Regions from separate parts of the Stenotrophomonas sp. Ker107b genome, predicted to be linked through region 2. Evidence: predicted binding sites of a transcription regulator. Region 2 holds the regulator's gene; the other holds the start of a gene.
The links. Region 2 encodes FliA, which starts transcription of late flagellar genes. Its sites were predicted from a motif close to TAAAGTTTNNCNNNCNNNGGCCGATAA; they were not measured.
Positions count from the first base shown of each region.

Region 1: ACWV8V_RS06025 (methyl-accepting chemotaxis protein) is a predicted target of FliA. The motif match lies at 2,061-2,087, and genes of this name have one in related genera.

Region 1 covers NZ_JBSPHX010000001.1:1,307,408-1,310,816, forward strand. Annotated here, with positions in the region: gene ACWV8V_RS06010 (MFS transporter) at 1-254, shown strand, start outside; gene ACWV8V_RS06015 (AraC family transcriptional regulator) at 265-1,062, opposite strand; gene ACWV8V_RS06020 (DNA-3-methyladenine glycosylase) at 1,232-1,840, shown strand; gene ACWV8V_RS06025 (methyl-accepting chemotaxis protein) at 2,149-3,409, shown strand, end outside.
Region 2 covers NZ_JBSPHX010000001.1:1,056,486-1,059,894, forward strand. Annotated here, with positions in the region: gene ACWV8V_RS04965 (chemotaxis protein CheA) at 1-760, opposite strand, end outside; gene ACWV8V_RS04970 (protein phosphatase CheZ) at 766-1,380, opposite strand; gene cheY (chemotaxis response regulator CheY) at 1,380-1,772, opposite strand; gene ACWV8V_RS04980 (RNA polymerase sigma factor FliA) at 1,789-2,535, opposite strand; gene ACWV8V_RS04985 (MinD/ParA family ATP-binding protein) at 2,532-3,409, opposite strand, start outside; gene ACWV8V_RS04990 (AAA family ATPase) at 3,406-3,409, opposite strand, start outside.

The sequences.
Region 1 (3,409 bases), 250 kb from region 2:
CAGTGGCCGTCGGGCTGATCATGTCCTCGGCATTCGCCGCACTGGTGGTGTATGCGCAGGAAGCGGTGCCGGGCCGCGTGGGCATGGTGTCGGGCCTGATGTTCGGCCTGATGTTCGGCATCGGCGGTATCGGTGCAGCCGGGCTGGGCAACCTGGCCGACGCGCATGGCATCGTATGGGTCTACCACTTCACCTCGTACCTGCCACTGCTCGGGCTGGCGACGGCGTTCCTGCCGAAGACGACGATGCACTGAGGCGTTTGCCTCAGTGGAAGAACTGACTCGGCAGCTGGCCGAAGCGCTTTTTGAACATCGCGGTGAAGGCGCTCGGACTGGCATAGCCCAGCGCGAGCGCCACGTCGATCACCTTTTCGCCGTGCGCCAACTGTTCCAGTGCACGCAGCAGGCGCGCCTGTTGCCGCCATTGCCCGAAGGTCATGCCCAGCTCGCGTGCGCACAGGCGCTGGATGGTTTTGACATCCACGCCGAGGCGGCCGGCCCAGTCCTGCAGGGTGGACGGATCGTCGGGCATGGATTCCAGCTGCCGGCCGATCGCCTGCAAACGTGGATCGGCGGGCTGCGGCAGGTGCAACGGCAGTACCGGCAGCATCTGCAGCTCATCCAGGATCAGCTGCATCAGTCGCCCATCGCGCGAATCCGGCCGGTACGGTGGCGGCACCTCCATCGCGGCATGGATCAAGGCCGCCAGCAAGGGCGTCACCGACACTGTCGATGCACTGGCCGGCGGGTGGGCGATCGCCTGCGGCAGGATGTACAGGCTGCGCATGCCGACCGCGCCGATGCAGCTGACCTTGTGGCCCATGCCGGCCGGGATCCAGATCGCGCGCGTGCTGGGCACTACCCAGCGCCCTGCCCCGGCCTGGACCACCAGCACGCCGGTTTCGGCGTAGACCAGTTGATGGCGGTCTGGATGATGATGCAGCGCGATGATTGTACCGGCGGGATACTCGCGCGCCCGGCAGAACACGGGCGTTTCCGGGCCGGCCGGCAGGCGTTTGCCTTCGCCGACGCTTGGGGCGATGTCCCTTTTCCGATATGGCATGCCAATATCCTCGCAAACGACCTGCAAGGGGACTCTAGCGTGTCCGGTGTGTTTTCGATATCGGGCCAGTGCGGCTATCGGGGTCACGTTGATCGTGCATTGACTCTCGTCGCGTCACAGTCAGCACTCGTTCCGGACCGGAAAAGGCGTCTCCATTGCGTGCAGGGTCATGAAAACGTGGACGGTACTGCCGCGGCGCTTCTATCAACGCCACCCGACCGAGGTGGCGCCCGAGCTGCTGAACAAGCTGCTGGTGCGTGATGACGGTCGCGCCGGACGCATCGTGGAGGTCGAGGCCTACGCAGGTGACCAGGACCCGGCGGCGCACTCGTATCGCGGCATGACCGCGCGCACCGCCACGATGTTCGGTGAAGCCGGTCATCTCTATGTCTATTTGAGCTACGGCATGCACTGGGGCTCGAACGCGGTGTGTGGCGACGTCGGCCAAGGCTGGGGCGTGCTGCTGCGGGCGTTGGAGCCCGTCGCCGGGTTGGCGCTGATCCGAGAGGCGCGCCCCGCTATCAAGCGTGATCGCGATCTGGCCAGCGGGCCGGGACGGTTGTCGCAGGCGATGGGCATCAGCAAAGCCTTGGATGGCGCAGATCTGGTGCGCGATGACCGCGGCATCTGCATCGTGTCCGATGGGGTGCAGCCTCCTGGGGATCCACTGGTGGGACCGCGGATCGGCATCAGCAAAGCGATTGATTTTCCATTGCGTTGGTCCGTGCGAGACCACTCGCATGTATCGAAACGGGCGACGATGTCCAGCGCCAGATAGCAACGCGAACGCGCGCAGGAAACAGTGACGCACGGTGCGCAATTTCGGGTGTCCCTCACCCGATTCGCATCACATTCGATATGCACGATGTATCGGGAACCCGCGTTCACGACAGCGCATTCCATGTGCGCAACGTGCGAACTGTGACGCAGCTCTTTTTCGTCGGGATGACGCAATTCCCTGCGTCAAAATGCCACGGCGCAATAAGCGTCAACACCAATCAAGTGGACGCGTGCATCGCCGATATCCTCGCGACTACCCCTGCACTACGCACGGGCAGTGCCTCCTTCATCGCATGCGAGATACTGATGCAACACGTCCTATTGAAATTCCGCGTCAATCAACGACTGTCTGCCGCTTTTGCCGCGCTCATTCTGATCACCCTGATCATCGCCGGATCCGGCCTCTGGGCCTTGGCTGCGACCAAGCAGAAGCTGGATGTGATCGTCGAAGAGAACATGGTGAAGATTCGACTGTCCACCGACATGCTGGATGCCAACGCCCAGGTGGTGGCTGCAGTGCAGGGCCTGTTGCTGGAAGACGATGTCGCCAGCTATGACGGCTACCTGCAGCGCGTGCACCGGTTCCGCGAGGCGTACGACGGGGCACGCGATGCGCTGTACGCGATGCCTGCCACGGTCGAAGGCAAGCAGATGCTGCAGCAGATCACGGTGTCACGCGGCGCGGCGCGGGCATTGATCCAGGCCGTGATTGACAGCAATGCCGCCGATGATATGACCGCTGCCCGGGCGCACTTCGAGGACGCCGAGGTCGCCATCGACCAATGGCAATCGTCCATCCGCAAAAACATTGCCTTCCAGCAGACCGACAGTGACCGCGCGTATGCGGATGCGGAGCTGCAGACCCGCCGTGGGAAAGCGCTGCTGATCGTGGGTGCAACGGTGGCCGTGCTGATCAGCGCGCTGCTGGCGTTCCTGATTACGCGCAGTCTGACCGTGCCACTGCGGGATGCAATCGCCTGCGCCGACCGGATTGCCGGTGGCGATCTGACCGCGAGGATCACCCCCATCGGTAATGATGAAGCGGCGGATCTGCTGCGCAGCATGGCCAACATGCAGCAGCGCCTGTCTGCCTTGATCAACGCGCAGCGCGAGCTTTCATCCCGGCAGACCAACGGGCAGAGCAGCTACCGCATCGATGCGGCCGGCTTCCCGGGTGCGTATGGCGAACTGGTCCGTGAGACGAACGAGCTGGCCAACAGCAATGCGGCACTGATCGGGCAGATCGTCGCTACTGCCACCAGCTACTCGATCGGCGACCTGAGCGTGCAGATGCGGCAGTTGCCCGGCGAGCAGGCGGTGATCACCACCGCGATGGAGACGATGCGCAGCAACCTGCTGGCGATCAGCTCGGATATCCAGCGGCTGGCCAGCGCCGCGGCCCAGGGTGACTTCACGCAGCGCGGCGAACCGGACCAGTTCCAGCACGCCTTCAAGGGCATCCTTCTGGACCTGAACCGCCTGATCGATGTCACGGATGTAAGCATCGCCGAGATCGCCAAGGTGCTGCTGGCCATTGCCGATGGCGACCTCACCGTGGAAGCCAAGG
Region 2 (3,409 bases):
AGAGCACCAGCTCGCCGATCAGGTTGACGATCGCATCCAGGCGCTTGGTGTCCACGCGCACGGTGTGCTCAGCCTCGGCGACCGGCTTGTTGGGCGCGGGCTTGTTGGCGGCAGGCGCGGCGGGCGCAGCCACCGCGCGAGGCGCCGGGGCGGGTGCGGCCGTCACGGACTTGGCACCGGGTGCCGCGCCGCCGTGCAGCTGGTCGAGCAGCGATTCGAACTCGTCTTCGCTGATCATGCCGTCGTCTTTCCTGGCGGCGACGGCGGTCGGTGCGGCACCGCCATGCAACTGGTCGAGCAGCGCTTCGAATTCATCGTCGGTGATCAGCTCACCGCTGCTGGGGCCGGCCGCGGCGCTGGGGGCAGCCGCCGGGGTGGCCGGGCCGTTCACGTCGAACTGTGCGATCAGCTCCGGCGGGGCATAGCCCGGCTCGGTGCCGGCCGAGACCGAATCCAGCATCGACTGCAGGTAGTCCAGCGACTGCTGGGCCGCGTCGAAGTGATGGGCCTGCAGCGTGGCCTGGCCCGAGCGTGCCATGCCCAGGGTTTCCTCGGCGGCGTGGCACAGCTCCACCATCGCCTGGATGCCGAGGAAGCCCGCGCCGCCCTTGAGCGTGTGGAACCCGCGGAACACGGCGTTGAGCTGGTCACTGTCCTGGGGCGCCTGCTCCAGCGACACCAGCTGTTCGCCGAGGCGATCCAGGATCTCCTGGGCCTCGAGGATGAAGTCGGCAGCGATATCGTCTGGAACAGCACTCATGATCGTTAAAGTCCCAAATCGGAGAGCAGGTCGTCAGCGTCGACCTGTGAAACCTGGTGGCGGTCCAGACCGGTTACGGCCGGGCCGGCCAGGCCGTTGTCACGCTTGTGCGCGGTGTCGTCCTGCGGCGGCAGCCCGAGTGCACCGAAGCCCTCATGCACGCGACGCACGATGCCCACCACGCGGCGGATGATCTGCCCGGTGAGATCCTGGTAGCTCTGGGTGAGCGCGATCTCGGTCAGGTTGTGGCGGATGCGGTCCAGCTGCTGGTCCTGGTCGGCCGTCAAGCCATTGGCGCGCAGCTGCTCGGTGAGCGTGCGGCATTCTTCGGCCAGGTCCAGGGTGCGGTGGGTGGCCTGTTCGGTCATCGCCACCACGTGATCCAGGCGCGCGCAGGCATCGTCCAGTTCGCCGGCTTCGCTGGGCAGGCTGGGCAGCTCGCCCAGTGCCTGGCCCAGCTCGCGGGCGAGCCGGTTCAACCCGGCCATCATCGGCTGGGTGCGCAGCGCGGCGAGTGCGTCGATTTCCTGACGCCACGCGGCTTCGTCACCCGATTCCAGCGCGGCCAGTGCATCCTGCAGGCGCTGCACCAGCGCTGATTTGTCGCTCAGGGTTTCCATCAGGCGCTCGCCGCCAGACGCTCGAAGATCTTGCCGAGCTTTTCTTCCAGGGTCTGGGCGGTGAACGGCTTGATGATGTAGCCGTTGACGCCGTTCTGGGCCGCTTCGATGATCTGCTCGCGCTTGGCTTCAGCAGTCACCATCAACACCGGCAGCGTCTTGAGCTTGGCGTCGGCGCGGATGGCCTTGAGCAGGTCGATGCCCGTCATCACCGGCATGTTCCAGTCGGTGACCACGAAATCGAACGGCTGGCTCTGCAACAGCATCAGCGCGGCATGCCCGTCCTCGGCTTCGGCCGTGTTGGTGAAGCCCAGATCGCCCAGCAGGTTCTTGACGATACGACGCATGGTCGAAAAATCGTCGACGATCAGGATACGCATGTTCTTGTCCAAAGCTCTTTCCTCGGTCTTAATGGTTCTCGAGGCCGGCGTCGGCCGCCTCGAAGATTTTCAGTCGGCCACGCAGGCGCAGCACGGCCTGGCCATGGATCTGGCACACGCGCGATTCGCTGACGCCCAACACGGCGCCGATCTCTTTCAGGTTCAGTTCCTGCTCGTAATACAGCGACAGGACCAGCTGTTCGCGCTCGGGCAGCAGCCCGATCGCGTTGCCCAGCTCGCGCCCGAACTCGCCACGCTCCAACACCTGCTGCGGGGTCGGGCCGCCCTGGGCGACGGTGTCCAGCTCGCCCTGGTCTTCGATCCGTGATTCCAGGCTCAGCACCTGGCCGCGCGAGGCATCTTCCATCAGGCGCAGGTAGTCCGGCAGCGGCATGTCCATCGCGGCCGCCACTTCGGTGGCGCTGGCGGCGCGTCCGGTGCTCTGTTCGAGCCGGCGGATGGTGGCGGCGGCGTCGCGGGCCCGGCGATGGACCGAGCGCGGTACCCAGTCACCACGGCGGATCTCATCGATCATCGAGCCGCGGATGCGGATCGAGGCATAGGTCTCGAACGAGGCGCCCTGGTCGGCGTCATAGCTGCGCGACGCTTCGATCAGGCCCATCATGCCGGCCTGGATCAGGTCGTCGACCTCCACGCTGGCGGGCAGACGTGCCGCCAGATGGTGGGCGATGCGGCGGACCAGGTCCGAGTGCTGGGCAATGCACTCGTTCGCGGCGACCCGCTGGACCTCTTTGTATTGTGCGGCGCCTTTCATGCGGTCACCCCGCGTTGCTTGAGGATGCGTTCCAGGAAGAACTCGACGCCACCACGCGGCTCGGTCGGGGCCTGCCAGCGTGCGGTACGGCGTGCGATCTCGGTCAAGGCCAGCGCCGACGGGCTGGACGGGTAGGCCTTCACCACCGGCTGCTGGCGCTGGACCGACAGGCGCAGCCAGTCGTCCTGCGGCACACAGCCGAGGTAGTTGAGCGACACATCGGCCAGGAACTTCTCGCAGACGCGGGTCAGCTTTTCGTACAGCACCCGGCCTTCATTCGGGTCGCGCACCATGTTGGCGACCACCTGGATCCGGTCCACGCCGCGTTCGCGCGAGAGGACTTTGATCAGGGCGTAGGCATCGGTGATCGAGGCCGGCTCGTCGCAGACCACCACCACGGTGTCCTGGGCGGCCTGGCAGAAGGTCAGCACGCCGTCGGTGATGCCCGCGGCCGTGTCCACCACCATGATGTCCAGTTCGCGCTCCAGCTCGGAGAACACGTTGACCAGGCCGATGTGCTCGGCCTGCTGCAGCTCGGCCATGTTGCGGCGGCCCGAGGCCGCCGGCACCACCAGCACGCCGCCGGGGCCTTCGATGATGACCTCCTCCAGCGTGCAGCGCCCGGCGACCAGGTCGGCCAGGGTCACGGTCGGCTTCAGGCCCAGGATCACATCGACGTTGGCCAGGGCCAGGTCGGCATCCAGCAGCAGGGTACGTTTGCCCATGCTGGCAAGCGCCACGGCCAGATTGGCCGAAACGTTCGTTTTGCCCACGCCGCCCTTGCCGCCGGTGACGGCGATGGTGCGGACCGGGCCCAGCGGCTGGCTTCGGGTAGCCGACAACGGGAAGGTCTGGGTCAGCTTGGCGTACTCAC